One region of the Streptomyces violaceoruber genome, then DNA from elsewhere that is predicted to be linked to it. Evidence: riboswitches for the same ligand, from Rfam matches in the RefSeq annotation. Region 1 holds a riboswitch; the other holds the start of a gene.
What was found. A riboswitch is a leader RNA that binds a small molecule or an ion and turns the genes downstream of it on or off. The one in region 1 is predicted to bind cobalamin.

Region 2: another riboswitch for cobalamin. It lies ahead of R2E43_RS12395 (ribonucleoside-diphosphate reductase subunit alpha); the one in region 1 lies ahead of R2E43_RS08630 (energy-coupling factor ABC transporter permease).

The regions. Positions count from the first base shown of each region.
Region 1 is NZ_CP137734.1:1,985,629-1,993,184, forward strand. Features, by position in the region: gene R2E43_RS08605 (FAD-binding and (Fe-S)-binding domain-containing protein) at 1-1,693, shown strand, start outside; gene R2E43_RS08610 (DUF7144 family membrane protein) at 1,816-2,283, opposite strand; gene R2E43_RS08615 (chloride channel protein) at 2,571-3,929, shown strand; gene R2E43_RS08620 (potassium channel family protein) at 4,048-4,509, shown strand; gene R2E43_RS08625 (MerR family transcriptional regulator) at 4,573-5,166, shown strand; cobalamin riboswitch at 5,237-5,422, shown strand; gene R2E43_RS08630 (energy-coupling factor ABC transporter permease) at 5,453-6,151, shown strand; gene R2E43_RS08635 (energy-coupling factor ABC transporter substrate-binding protein) at 6,148-6,504, shown strand; gene cbiQ (cobalt ECF transporter T component CbiQ) at 6,505-7,254, shown strand; gene R2E43_RS08645 (ATP-binding cassette domain-containing protein) at 7,251-7,556, shown strand, end outside.
Region 2 is NZ_CP137734.1:2,855,669-2,863,224, forward strand. Features, by position in the region: gene dasA (N,N'-diacetylchitobiose ABC transporter substrate-binding protein DasA) at 1-710, opposite strand, end outside; gene R2E43_RS12375 (GntR family transcriptional regulator) at 1,166-1,930, shown strand; gene R2E43_RS12380 (DUF3311 domain-containing protein) at 2,065-2,322, shown strand; gene mctP (monocarboxylate uptake permease MctP) at 2,319-3,929, shown strand; gene R2E43_RS12390 (GNAT family N-acetyltransferase) at 4,002-4,508, shown strand; cobalamin riboswitch at 4,587-4,730, shown strand; gene R2E43_RS12395 (ribonucleoside-diphosphate reductase subunit alpha) at 4,859-7,234, shown strand; gene R2E43_RS12400 (ribonucleotide-diphosphate reductase subunit beta) at 7,234-7,556, shown strand, end outside.

The DNA of each region.
Region 1 (7,556 bases):
CGAGTTCGGCGGCTCGCTGTCCGGCGAGCACGGGGACGGGCAGAGCCGGGGCGAGTTGCTGGGGCGGATGTACGGGGACCGGCTCGTGGAGGCGTTCGGGCGGCTGAAGGCCGTGTTCGACCCGCTGGACCGGATGAACCCGGGGAAGGTCGTCGCGCCGTACGGACTGGACGACAACCTGCGGCTCGGCGGTGACTGGGCCCCGTTCGAGCCCCGCGACCTGCACTTCCGCTTCCCGCACGACGGAGGTTCGTTCTCCCAGGCGGCCAACCGCTGCGTCGGCGTCGGCAAGTGCCGGCAGCACACCAGCGACGGCACGGTGATGTGCCCGTCGTACCAGGTGACCCGGGAGGAGGAGCACTCGACGCGGGGCCGGGCCCGGCTGCTGTTCGAGATGCTCGACGGGCACGGGGACGGCGCGATCCGGGACGGCTGGCGTTCGCAGGAGGTCAAGGACGCCCTCGACCTCTGCCTGGCCTGCAAGGGCTGCAAGAAGGACTGTCCGGCGGACGTGGACATGGCCACGTACAAGGCGGAGTTCCTGTCGCACCACTACGAGGGCCGGCCGTGGCGCCGGCCGCGCTCGGACTGGTCGATGGGCTGGCTGCCGGCGCTCGCGCAGGTGGTGGGCCGCACCCGGCTCGCGCCGGTCGTCAACGCGCTCACCCACGCGCCACTGCTGTCGAAGGCGGCGGTGCTGGTGGCGGGGGTGGCGGACCGGGAGGTGCCGCTGTTCGCCGACGAGACCTTCGAGCGGTGGTTCGCGGAGCACGAGCCGGAGGGCGACGGGCGCCGCGGGTCCGTGCTGCTGTGGCCGGACACCTTCACCAACCACTTCCACCCGCACATCGGCCGGGCGGCGGTACGGGTCCTCGAACAGGCCGGCTGGCGGGTGGAGTTGCCGCACGAGCCGCTGTGCTGCGGGCTGACCTGGGTCTCCACCGGGCAGCTCGGCACGGCGGAGAGGGTCCTCACCCGTACCGTGCGCGCCCTGGCCGGGCACGTCAGGTCGGGCGGCCTGGTGGTGGCACTGGAGCCGAGCTGCACGGCCGTGTTCCGGGCGGACGCGAAGGAGCTGTTCCCCGGCGACCAGGACGTGCTGCGGCTGGCCGAGCAGACGGTGACCCTGTCGGAGCTGCTCACCGAGCACTCCCCCGGCTACGAGCCGCCGCGGGTCCCGGAACGCTCCGCGCGTGCGGTCGCCCAGGTGCACTGCCACCAGCACGCGGTACTGGGCTGGGAGGCCGACCGGGAACTGCTGCGCCGGGCCGGCGTGGACGCGGAACGGCTGGACTCCGGCTGCTGCGGGCTGGCCGGCAACTTCGGCTTCGAGCGCGGTCACCTGGACGTGAGCGAGGCGTGCGCGGAGCGGGTGCTGCTGCCCCGGCTGCGGGAGGAGGACGAGTCGACCGTCGTCCTCGCCGACGGGTTCAGCTGCCGCACCCAGATCCACGAGTTCGACAGCGGCGGCCACGAGGGCGTGCACCTGGCGGAGCTGCTGGCCTCGGCCCTGCCGCCCGGCCCCGCGACCGAACCGGGGGCCCCGGGCAGCGCGTACGGCACCGCGCCGGGCGCCCGTCCGGCCGCTCCCGGCCCCCGCGCACGGGCCCTGGCCCTGGCCGGCACGGCGGCGGCCGCCGTGGGCGCCGCCGCGGCGGCGACGGCGCTGGCCCGGAGCCTGCGCCGCCACTGAGCCCGGACACGACGGACGGTCACCACCGAGGGTGCGGGGTGACCGTCCGTCCGTCGCGTCCGGGCGTGGAGTCCGTGTCGGGGCGTGGAGCCTCAGGCCGGAGTCCGTGTGGCCGTGGAGTCTCAGGCCCGGGACGACGCGCTGTCCTGACGGCTCGCCAGGGCCCAGATGACGAACACGTCGATCGCCATCATGATCACGGACCAGACGGGCGCGTACGGCAGGAACAGGAACTGGGCGATCAGGCTCAGCGAGGCGAGGACGATACCCGCCACCCGGGCCCAGGCCATGTCCTTGAGCAGACCGAACCCGGTGACGAACACGAGGGCGCCCAGGATGACGTGGACGATCCCCCAGCCGGTCAGGCTCATCTCGTAGACGTAGGTGCCGATACGGGCGTACACGTCGTCCTCGGCGATGGCCGCGATGCCCTGGAGGACGGCGAGCGCGCCGTTCAGCAGCAGCAGTACGCCCGCGAAGACGACACCTCCGGTCACCCAGCCGCTGGTGCGGTCGCCCGAGCGCTGGGCCCAGGAGGCGTCGCCGCCGTGGGACGGCCGGCCGGGAGAGGGTTCGGCGTGCTGGCTCATGAGCGGAGTCCTTTCTGTGTCCCCCGTACGGGGCAGCTGCCCGCCGGCGCCCGACGGCCCCGACAGGTCATTCAGAGCCTGCGGGTGGCCGCGCTCCCCGGCCAGGCGGGTCCGCCGGACGGGTGAATCGCGCGGCGTGCGTGCGCGTGCGGACGCCCCCGGCCTCGCGTTAACTGAGCGGCACCCGCGGGTCCCGGTGACCGACGGGCCGAGGGACCAAGGGGCGACGAAGGAGGGCGTGTGACGAGTCGGCCGCTGCCCCGTCGGGGCCCGCGCGGGCGGGTTCCGTGACCGCGCCGGCGAACGCGGTCCCGGACCGGGCGGAGCGGTCCCTGCGGCAGACCCTGCTCAGTCCCGGCTACCGGCGGCTGTTGCTGCTGTGCGTGCTGCTGGGGGTGCCCATCGCGCTGGCCTGCTTCTTCTTCGTCGGACTTCAGCACGAGTTGCAGCACTGGGTGTGGACCTCGCTGCCCGAGGCGGCCGGATACGACACCCCACCGTGGTGGTGGCCGCTGCCCGCGCTGGTGCTCGCCGGGCTGATCCTGGCGCCGATCGTGACCCGGATGCCGGGCGGCGGCGGCCATCTCCCCGTCAACGGCCTGGGCGGGGCGCCGGTCGGCCCCCGCGCGCTGCCCGGCGCGGTGCTGGCGGCGCTGGCCACGCTGCCGCTCGGCGTGGTGCTGGGCCCCGAGGCCCCGCTCATGGCCGTCGGCAGCGGGCTCGCCCTGCTGGCGGTGCGGCGGGCGGGCGCGGGCGGAGACCAGCAGGCGAGCGCGATTCTCGCCACGGCCGGCTCCACCGCCGCGATCTCCACCATCCTCGGCGGCCCGATCGCGGCGGCGGTGCTGCTCATCGAGGGGGCGGGGCTGGCCGGCACCCGCCTGGTCGCCCTGCTGCTGCCCTGCCTGCTGGCCAGCGCGACCGGTGCCCTGGTCTTCACCGGCTTCGGGCAGTGGACGGGGCTGGAGATCGGCGCGCTGAGCCTGCCCGACCTGCCGCCGCAGGCCAATCCGGACGCGGGTGACTTCCTGTGGGGCCTGCCCACCGCGGCCCTGATCGCCGTACTGGTGACGCTGGCCCGGGCGCTGGGCCGCCGCACCGTCTCCTGGACCCGGCACCGCACGGCCGCCCGCACCGTCGCCTGCGCCACCGCGGTCGGCGTCTGTGTCGCGGCGTACGCGCTGATCACCGGCCGCTCCCCGGCCGAGGCGGCGCTGTCCGGCCAGGCCACCCTCGCCCAGCTCGCCGCGCATCCGCACGCCTGGTCCGTGGGGGCGCTCGTCGCGCTGGTCGCCTGCAAGGGGCTGGCCTGGGGCATCGCGCTGGGCGCGCTGCGCGGCGGCCCGATCTTCCCGGCCGTCCTGCTGGGCGCGGCGACGGCCCTGGCCTGCTCCGGGCTGCCCGGCTTCGGCGCGACCCCGGCGCTCGCCCTCGGCATCGCCGCCGCGGCGGCCGCGGTGACGGGGCTGCCGCTGGCCAGCTCGGTCCTCGCGGTGCTGCTGATGGGCCGGGACTCCCACGACCAGATGCCGCTGATCGTCATGGCCTCGGTCGTCGCGTTCGTCGTGGCGCAACTGGTGCGCCGGACCCCGCCGGAGGCGGGCGGGTCGCCGGGCGGGGCGCCGTCGGCGGGAGCGGCACGGTGAAGGACCGCCGGACCGCCGGACCGCACACCCGCGTCCTCGCCCTCGTACTCCCCCGCGCCGCCGTACCGGCTGGGACGCCGTCGGGCCCTGGGTCGTACGGGCGGGGATCGCGGCCGCAGTGGTCGTGGCGTACTTCCTGCTCCCCCTGGACCACCTGGGGCCGCAGCGGCCGGTGCTGAGCTGGGTGCTGTTCGCCCTGCTGCTGACCGTGGTGGCCGTGCTGCTGCTGCGGCAGATCCGGCACGTCCTCCTCGACCGTCCGGACAGCCGCCCCGGCGTGGTCATCTCGCTGCTGATCGTCCTGTCCGTGCACGTCTTCTCGGCGGCGTACTACGCCCTGGCCAAGTCGCCGGGCGAGTTCAACGGACTGCACACCCGGATCGACGCGCTGTACTTCACCGTGGTGACGCTCGCCACCGTCGGGTACGGGGACATCACCCCGAGGGGCCAGGCCGCGCGGGTCGTGACCGTGCTGCAGATCACGTACAGCTTCGTCTTCCTCACGGCCGCCGCCACCGCCCTGACCACCCGGATGCGCGACCGGGTGGTCCGGGGGCCCCAGCGGGGCCGCTCGCGCTGAGGCGGGCCTTGAAGGTGCCGCCGCGTCACCTTCTAGCCTCGGTCGCAGACCCAGGAGGAACCCATGACGCACGCGACCGACGGAAGCCGGCGCATCGGCGCACTCGCTCGGGAGACCGGGCTGAGCATCCGCACCCTGCGCTACTACGACCGGCTCGGCCTGCTCACCCCGTCCGCCCGCACCGAGGGCGGCCACCGCTGCTACGACGCCGGCGACGTCCGGCGTCTGCACCGCGTCCTGGCGCTGCGCAGTTTCGGGCTTCCGCTGGCCCGGATCCGCGCGGTGCTCGACGCCGAGCCGGACCACGATCCGGCGGAGCTGATCCGGCGGCAGCTCGGCGTCGTCGAGGAGCGGCTGCGGCAGACGGCCGAGCTGCGGATCCGGCTGCTGGGTGTGCTGGGCGCGCTGGACGCCGCCGCGGACGGCTCGACCGAGGCCCTGCTGGACGTGATCGAGGAGATGACCGCCGTAACACGTCCCCTGACCCCGGAGCAGGTCGCCGGTCTCGGCGAGGCGCGCCGCCGCTGGGCCGAGTCGCTCGGCGAGGAGGAGTTGCGTGCCCTGCACCACAGGCGTGCGGAGATCTTCGCCACGATGGGCGAGGACGACCGGCGTCGGCTGACGGACCGGCGGCGCCGGGCGTTGGCGCAGCCCTGAGGCATGTTCGGCGGCCCGGCGGCCGGTGCGCGGGCCCCGAGGCCTGCTTGTGCCCACCCCGGTGGGAGCACTACTGTCGCCACGCCTTGGTGAACGGGAAATCCGGTGTGATGCCGGTGCGGCCCTCGCCACTGTGAATCGGGAAGTCCGGCTCCGGCCCTGACGGGCAGCCACTGGATCGCTTGCGGTCCGGGAAGGCGGAGCACGGGCGGTGGTACCCGTAAGCCAGGAGACCGGCCAAGGCGCGTCGTCCATCCACGAGGTGCTGGAGAGGGTCTGCCGAGTCATGCACATAGCCGAGGGCTTTCTGCCACCGGCGCACGCGATCGCCTGGGGTGTCGCGTCCGCGCCGTTCGTCGTCCACGGAGTCCGGTCACTCACCCGTGAGGTCAGGGAGCACCCGGAGAGCACACTGCTCCTCGGTGCCTCCGGAGCCTTCACGTTCGTCCTGTCGGCCCTGAAGCTGCCGTCGGTCACCGGGAGTTGCTCCCACCCGACCGGCACCGGTCTGGGCGCGATCCTGTTCCGGCCGCCGATCATGGCGGTCCTTGGCACCATCACGCTGCTCTTCCAGGCGCTGCTGCTCGCCCACGGCGGGCTCACCACGCTCGGCGCCAACGTCTTCTCGATGGCGATCGTCGGCCCCTGGGCCGGATACGGCGTCTACCGGCTGCTGCGCCGCTGGGACGTGCCGTTGATGGTCACCGTGTTCTTCGGCGCGTTCGTCGCCGACCTGTCCACGTACTGCGTCACCAGCGTGCAGCTGGCGCTGGCCTTCCCGGATCCGAGCAGCGGGTTCCTGGGCGCGCTCGGCAAGTTCGGGTCCATCTTCGCGGTGACGCAGATTCCGCTCGCGGTGAGCGAGGGCCTGCTCACGGTGATCGTGATGCGGCTGCTCGTGCAGTCCAGCAAGGGCGAACTGACCCGGCTGGGCGTGCTGCTGACCCGGACCGGCGAGCGGAAGCAGAAGGCGGTGGCGCGATGAGCCGGAACACGAGGATCAACGCCCTGCTGCTGCTCGCGGTGGCCGCGCTGGCGGTGCTGCCGCTGGTGCTGGGGCTCGGCGACCACAAGGAGGAGCCGTTCGCCGGGGCCGACGCGGAGGCGGAGACGGCGATCACCGAGATCGAACCGGACTACGAACCGTGGTTCTCCCCGCTGTACGAACCGCCGTCCGGGGAGGTCGAGTCGGCGCTGTTCGCCCTGCAGGCCGCGCTCGGCGCGGGCGTGCTGGCGTACTACTTCGGCCTGCGCCGGGGCCGACGGCAGGGCGAGGAGCGGGCGTCGGCGGCTTCCGGGGCCGCGGCGGCACCGGGGGACGCCCCCGAAGGGGACTGAGTGCTGCCGATCGACGCGGCGGCGCACGGCAGTCGCTGGCGCCGCCGCCATCCCGTGGACAAGGCCGTGCTCGGTCTCGGCCTGACCGTGCTCGCGATCTCGCTGCCGCCCTGGCCGGGCGCGGCGCTGGTGCTGGTGGCGGCGCTGACGGTGCTGCTCGGCCCGGCGGGCGTGCCCGGACGCCGGCTGTGGCGGGCCTACCGGGTGCCGCTGGGGTTCTGCGTGACGGGTGCGTTGCCGCTGCTGGTGCAGGTCGGGGGCCCGGACGGGTTCCTGACGGCGGCCGACGGCGGTGCGGTGCGCGCGGGTGGGCTGCTGCTGCGCACCTCGGCGGCCTCGCTGGGGGTGCTGCTGTTCGCGTTCACCACGCCGATGTCGGACCTGCTGCCGAGGCTGGTGCGGGCCGGGGTGCCCGCCCCGGTCGTGGACGTGGCGCTGGTGACGTACCGGATGAGTTTCCTGCTGCTGGACTCGGTGCGCCGGATCCGGCAGGCGCAGGCCGCGCGGCTCGGACACACCACGCGGGCGGCGACCTGGCGTTCGCTCGGCGGGCTCGGCGCCACCGCGTTCGTGCGGGCCTTCGACCGGGCGGCGCGGCTCCAGTCGGGGCTCGCCGGGCGCGGTTACGACGGCACCCTGCGCGTGCTGGTGCCCGAGGCGCGCGTGTCGGTGCCGTTCACGGCGGCGAGCGTCGCGCTGCTCGCGGCGCTGGCCGTCCTCACCCTCGTACTGGAAGGACCCCTGTCGTGAGCGAACCGGCCCAGACCTCTGAACCGGCCCCGGCCCTGGTCGCCCTGCGGGGCGCGGCGTTCGCGTACGAGGAGGGTCCGGACGTGCTGACGGGCCTGGACTTCGCGGTGCGCGAGGGGCGGGCGCTGGCGCTGCTCGGCCGCAACGGCAGTGGCAAGACCACGCTGATGCGGCTGCTCAGCGGCGGACTGAGGCCGCGTACGGGGACGTTGACGCTCGGCGGGGAGCCGGTGGCCTACGACCGCAAGGGGCTGACCCGGCTGCGGACCACGGTGCAACTGGTGGTGCAGGACCCGGACGAC
Region 2 (7,556 bases), 870 kb from region 1:
TAGGTCTCGGTGGCGGCGGCGACCTTCGGGTCGGCCAGGTTGGAGACGTACTTGTCGCCGTCCTTCTTGACCAGTTCGCCGCCCTCGCCGATGACCAGGCCCACGAAGTGGTACCAGTTCTGGCCGGGCAGGTAGATCGGCTCGGCGTCGGTCTTCTCGCCGATCGTCTTGAGGTCGTTGTAGAACTCGTCGCGGGTCTTGGGCAGTTCCTTGATGCCCGCGTCCGCCCAGATCTTCTTGTTGTAGACGACGACGCGGTTGACCACGAACCACGGGGCCGCGTACTGCTTGCCGTCGAACACGGCGGACTTGTTGAGGGACTCGGACCAGTCGGTGCCGATCTCGCCCTTGAGGTCGCTCAGGTCCGCGAGGCCGCCGGTCTTGGCGTAGGCGGGGGTCTGCGTGTTGCCGATCTCGAAGACGTCGGGCGGGTTCTCTTCGGAGAGAGCGGTGGTCAGCTTCTGCTGGATGCCGTTCCACTTCTGGATCTCGAACTTGACCTTGGCCTTGGTCTTCGCCTCGAAGTCCTTGGCGAGGTCCGCCTGCCAGTCGTCCGGCGAGGAGCCGTCCATCACCCACACGGTGAGCGTCTCACCGGCATAGCCGTCGGCGCCGGCCTTCTTGCCGTCGTCGTCGCTGTCGCCCCCGCACGCGGCGATCGAGACCATCATGCCCGCGATACCGATCGCGGCTATAAGCTTGCGCTTCACGCCAACCCTCCTCAGGGATGCCACACAACCCCCCTGCCTCCCCGCGGTTGCTCGTCGACGCGGACCGCCCATGGGGCCGGGACCTGGACCAATGGTGTAGACCAGTACGGGGAGCTTGGCCCAGACCAATAGGACTGTCAAGGGTGTTCAAACCCAGTCGTCGCCTCCGTGATGGGACCGAGATATGCAGGGACCTTTCATTGCGCAAGCGACAGTTCGGGCGGACCGGGACCGGGTGTACCACCCCCCATCGAATGACGTGCGGGGACGCCCCCGAACGCGCGTACCAGCGGCGTCCGACCCACCTATGGACTAGACCAAGGGTGTTCCCCCGGGTATACAGAAGGGATCACGGAGCGTGCGGGGGCCATCCCGGCACGAAGCCGTGCCACGATGTGAGCCGTGGCCGACAGGGATAGCGGTCGCTTCGGCACCCGGAGCCGGGAAGGCAGAGCATGAGCACCGACGTCAGCAGTGCGGAGAACGAGGGTGGGGCGACCGTCCGTACCGCGCGCGTGCCCAAGTACTACCGTCTGAAGAAGCATCTGCTCGACATGACCCGGACCCAGACGCCGGGCACACCGGTCCCGCCGGAGCGCACCCTGGCCGCCGAGTTCGACACCTCGCGCACGACGGTGCGCCAGGCCCTGCAGGAGCTGGTGGTCGAGGGCCGCCTGGAGCGCATCCAGGGCAAGGGCACCTTCGTCGCCAAGCCCAAGGTGTCGCAGGCGCTGCAACTCACCTCGTACACCGAGGACATGCGGGCCCAGGGCCTCGAACCGACCTCTCAGCTGCTGGACATCGGCTACATCACCGCCGACGACCGGCTCGCCGGGCTGCTGGACATCACGGCCGGCGGCCGGGTGCTGCGCATCGAGCGGCTGCGCATGGCCAACGGCGAGCCGATGGCCATCGAGACCACCCACCTCAGCGCGAAGCGCTTCCCCGCCCTGCGCCGCTCCCTGGTGAAGTACACGTCCCTCTACACCGCGCTCGCCGAGGTGTACGACGTCCATCTCGCCGAGGCCGAGGAGACCATCGAGACCTCCCTGGCCACCCCGCGCGAGGCCGGTCTGCTCGGCACCGACGTCGGCCTGCCCATGCTGATGCTCTCCCGGCACTCCCAGGACCGCACCGGCCAGCCGGTGGAGTGGGTCCGCTCGGTGTACCGGGGCGACCGCTACAAGTTCGTGGCCCGCCTCAAGCGGCCCCAGGACTAGACCAGAGCCCGCTCACCCGGCCCCAGATTGCGGTTGAGGACCGATATACGGACGAGGTCTTCCGCTGTCTTGACACCGTCACCTACATTTCGTGCGCACTGCACGAGGTGATCAGCGAGGGGACGGAGCCGCGCATGCCAGAAGACACAGAAGTGAGCAGAGAACCGGTGGTGACGCCGGTGCGCGTCGTCATCGGGTTCTGTCTTGTCGCACCGTTCGTCGCCATGCTGTGGGTCGGTTCGTACGCCAAGACGGACCCGGCCTTCATCGGCATCCCGTTCTTCTACTGGTACCAGATGGCCTGGGTGCTGATCTCCACCCTGCTGACGGTGACCGCGTACAAGCTGTGGCAGCGCGACCAGCGCGGGCGCCGGGAAGGCGGGACCAAGTGAACGACGGCGTGAACGGCGTCGCACTCGCCGTCTTCATCTTCTTCTTCGTCCTCGTCACCGCCATGGGCTTCCTGGCCGCCCGCTGGCGCCGGGCCGAGAACGAGCACAGCCTCGACGAGTGGGGCCTCGGCGGCCGCTCGTTCGGCACCTGGGTCACCTGGTTCCTGCTGGGCGGCGACCTGTACACCGCGTACACCTTCGTGGCCGTCCCGGCAGCGATCTACGCGGCGGGCGCGTCCGGCTTCTTCGCGGTGCCGTACACGATCCTGGTCTACCCGCTGATCTTCACCTTCCTGCCCCGCCTGTGGTCGGTCTCGCACAAGCACGGGTACGTGACGACCTCGGACTTCGTGCGCGGCCGGTTCGGCTCCAAGGGCCTGTCCCTGGCGGTGGCCGTCACCGGCATCCTGGCGACCATGCCGTACATCGCGCTCCAGCTGGTCGGCATCCAGGCCGTCCTCGACGTGATGGGCGTCGGCGGCGGCGAGGACACCAACTGGTTCGTCAAGGACCTGCCGCTGCTGATCGCCTTCGGTGTGCTGGCGGCGTACACGTACTCGTCGGGACTGCGCGCGCCCGCGCTGATCGCGTTCGTGAAGGACACGCTGATCTACATCGTCATCGCGGTGGCGATCATCTACATCCCGATCAAGCTGGGCGGCTTCGACGACATCTTCGCGTCGGCGAGCGACAAGTTCACCGCGGCCGGCAAGGGTGGCGTGGTGCCCGACGCGGGGGGCCAGTGGACCTACGCGACCCTGGCGCTCGGCTCGGCCCTGGCGCTCTTCATGTACCCGCACTCGATCACCGCCACGCTGTCCTCGCGCAGCCGTGAGGTGATCCGCCGCAACACCACGATCCTGCCGCTGTACTCGCTGATGCTGGGCCTGCTCGCGCTGCTCGGCTTCATGGCGATCGCGGCCGGGGTCAAGGTGGACAACGGCCAGCTGGCGATCCCGCAGCTGTTCGAGAACATGTTCCCGGACTGGTTCGCGGGCGTGGCGTTCGCGGCGATCGGCATCGGCGCCCTGGTCCCGGCGGCGATCATGTCGATCGCGGCCGCGAACCTCTTCACCCGCAACATCTACAAGGACTTCATCAAGCCGGACGCCACGCCGCAGCAGGAGACCAAGGTCTCCAAGCTGGTGTCGCTCCTGGTGAAGGTGGGCGCGCTGATCTTCGTCCTGGGCATGGACAAGACCGTCGCGATCAACTTCCAGCTGCTGGGCGGCATCTGGATCCTGCAGACCTTCCCGGCCCTGGTCGGCGGCCTGTTCACCCGCTGGTTCCACCGCTGGGCGCTGCTCGGCGGCTGGGCGGTCGGCATGGTCTACGGCACGGTCGCCGCCTACGGTGTCGCCTCGCCGACGCAGAAGCACTTCGGCGGCTCCTCCGACGAGATCCCCGGCATCGGCGAGATCGGCTACATCGGCCTCACCGCCTTCGTGCTGAACGTGCTGGTCACCGTGGTCCTGACCTTCGTCCTGAGGGCGGTCAAGGCGCCCGACGGCGTCGACGAGACCAGGCCGAGCGACTACACGGCGGACGCCGGCGACCCGGGCGTCCAGGTGGAACTGCCGCCGGCCACGGCGGGCAGCTCGCACTGATCCCTGGTTTGAGGCGGGCCGCCGGAGAAATCCGGCGGCCCGTTGTCGTACCCGTCGGGCACACTCGGCGTCATGGACTTCGTGATCCGGCGGGCGACGGCCGAGGAGTACGACACCCTCGGCGAGATCACCGCGCAGGCCTACCTGCGCGACGGCCTCCTCGACTTCGGGGAGAGCGACTCGTACCTGGACGAGCTGCGCGACGTGGCCAAGCGGGCGGCGGCCGCCGAGGTGCTGGTCGCCGTGGCCGACGGCGCGGTGCTCGGCGGCGTGACCTTCGTGCCGTCCGGCGGCCCCATGGCGGACATAGCGCGCCCCGGCGAGGCCGAGATACGCATGCTCGCCGTCGCCCGGGAGGCACGCGGCCGCGGGGCGGGCGAGGCCCTCGTGCGGGCCTGCGCCGACCGCGCCCGGGCCGTGCCGGGGTGCACGGGCGTCGTGCTGTCGACGCAGGCCGCCATGCGCACCGCGCACCGCCTCTACGAGCGCCTGGGCTTCGTCCGCACGCCCGACCGCGACTGGAATCCCCTGCCGGAGCTGGACGACATCATGCTGCTCACCTACGAACTGACGCTCTGACACGGCCGCGGCACACCGTCACGGCACCGCGCCGGGACACAACATCTGGGGGTGCTCGCGTCCCCCGGCACAAGATGTATGCTCATGCTCGCTGTCGCCGCAGGGGAATCCGGTGCGAATCCGGAACTGTCCCGCAACGGTGTACTTGCGTGCATCCGTACGTCTTCGCACGTGCGCGCACGCCTGTCCAGTCCGAGGACCTGCCGACAGTGCGCCCGGCCGCCCTGGCCCGGGTGCCATGACGTCCGGGCCTCGCGGAGTGGGCCGGTGGACGCGACGCCGCGTGCGCTCGTGAGCTGCCCCCTGCCCTCCCTCCGCCGGGCCCCGTGCCGAGCGAGGGAGTGCTCCACGTGACCATCGCGCCAGCCGATCCGGCTTCAGCGACCCCGGTGACGGCGACCGGGGAACCCGACGGACCCGGTGCCGCCCTGCTGCGGACCCTGACCGGGCTGACCGCCGACCTCCCCGGCGCCGACCCCGGCCGGGTGGCCGCCGCCGCACTGCGCGGCCGGTCCGCCCGCGCCGACGAGGCCGAGCTGCGCGAGCTGGCCACCGAGGCGGCCGCCGGTCTGATCTCCGAGGACCCGGTCTACTCCCGGCTGGCCGCCCGCCTGCTGACCATCGGCATCCGCGCCGAGGCCGCCTCCCAGGGCGTCGTCACCTTCACCGACTCCGTCGCCACCGGCCACCGCGAGGGCCTGATCGCCGACCGCACGGCCGCCTTCGTACGGCTGCACGCGGACCGCCTGGACGCGCTGATCGACCAGGACGCCGACGACCGCTTCGGCTACTTCGGCCTGCGTACGCTCTACAGCCGCTACCTGCTCCGCCACCCGATCACCCGCAAGGCGGTCGAGACGCCCCAGCACTTCCTGCTGCGGGTCGCCGCCGGACTCGCCGAGGACGACACGCTCCGCGCGGCGGACGAGGTCGCCGCGCTGTACGGCCTGATGAGCCGCCTGGACTACCTGCCCTCCTCCCCCACCCTCTTCAACTCCGGCACCCGGCACGCCCAGATGTCGTCCTGCTACCTCCTGGATTCCCCCAAGGACGAGCTGGACTCCCTCTACGACCGCCTCCACCAGGTGGCCCGCCTGTCCAAGCACGCCGGCGGCATCGGCATCGCCTACTCCCGCGTCCGCGCCCGGGGTTCGCTGATCCGCGGCACCAACGGGCACTCCAACGGCATCGTCCCGTTCCTGAAGACGCTGGACGCCTCGGTGGCGGCCGTGAACCAGGGCGGCCGGCGCAAGGGCGCGGCCGCGGTCTACCTGGAGACCTGGCACGCGGACGTCGAGGAGTTCCTGGAGCTGCGGGACAACACCGGCGAGGACGCCCGCCGCACGCACAACCTGAACCTCGCGCACTGGATCCCGGACGAGTTCATGCGCCGGGTGGACGCCGACGGGACCTGGTCGCTGTTCTCCCCCGCCGACGTGCCGGAGCTGACCGACCTGTGGGGCGAGGAGTTCGACGCCGCCTACCGCAGGGCGGAGGAGGCGGGGCTCGCCCGCAGGACGCTGCCCGCCCGTGAGCTGTACGGCCGCATGATGCGCACCCTCGCGCAGACCGGCAACGGCTGGATGACCTTCAAGGACACCGCCAACCGCACGGCCAACCAGACCGCGACCCCCGGCCACGTCGTCCACTCCTCCAACCTCTGCACGGAGATCCTGGAGGTCACCGACGACGGGGAGACCGCGGTCTGCAACCTGGGCTCGGTCAACCTCGGCGCGTTCGTCGACCCGGCGCACGGGGACATGGACTGGGAGCGCCTGGACGCCACCGTCCGCACCGCGGTCACCTTCCTGGACCGGGTCGTCGACATCAACTTCTACCCGACCGAGCAGGCGGGCCGCTCCAACGCCCGCTGGCGCCCGGTCGGCCTCGGCGCGATGGGCCTCCAGGACGTCTTCTTCCAGCTCCGGCTGCCCTTCGACTCCCCCGAGGCGAAGGCCCTGTCCACCCGTATCGCCGAGCGGATCATGCTCGCCGCGTACGAGACCTCCGCCGACCTCGCCGAGCGCAACGGCCCGCTGCCGGCCTGGGAGAAGACCCGCACGGCCAAGGGTGTGCTGCACCCGGACCACTACGGCGTCGAGCCCGCCTGGCCGGAGCGCTGGGCCGCGCTGCGCGCGCGCATGGCGACGACCGGGCTGCGCAACTCCCTGCTCCTGGCCATCGCCCCGACCGCGACCATCGCCTCCATCGCCGGTGTCTACGAGTGCATCGAGCCGCAGGTCTCCAACCTGTTCAAGCGCGAGACGCTGTCCGGCGAGTTCCTCCAGGTCAACTCGTACCTGGTGGACGACCTCAAGCGGCTCGGCGTGTGGGACGCCCGCACCCGTGAGGCGCTGCGCGAGGCCAACGGCTCGGTGCAGGGCTTCACCTGGATTCCCGAGGACGTGCGCGCGCTGTACCGCACCGCCTGGGAGATCCCGCAGCGCGGCCTGATCGACATGGCCGCCGCCCGCACCCCGTACCTCGACCAGGCCCAGTCGCTGAACCTGTTCCTGGAGACGCCGACCATCGGGAAGCTCTCCTCGATGTACGCGTACGCCTGGAAGCAGGGCCTGAAGACCACGTACTACCTGCGCTCGCGCCCGGCGACCCGGATCGCCCGGGCCGCGGCCCGCGCCACCACCGTCCCCGTGCAGGCCGCCCCGGACCCCGAAGCGGTCGCCTGCTCCCTGGAAAACCCCGAGTCCTGCGAGGCCTGCCAGTAATGACCACCGAGACCCCCGCGCACCCCACCACCAAGAACCTGCTCGACCCGGGCTTCGAGCTGACCCTGCGCCCCATGCGCTACCCGGACTTCTACGAGCGCTACCGGGACGCCATCAAGAACACCTGGCACGTCGAGGAGGTCGACCTCCACTCGGACGTCGCCGACCTCACGAAGCTCAGCCCGATGGAGCAGCACCTGATCGGCCGGCTCGTGGCCTTCTTCGCCACCGGCGACTCGATCGTCGCGAACAACCTGGTGCTGACCCTCTACAAGCACATCAACTCCCCCGAGGCGCGGCTGTACCTGTCCCGCCAGCTCTT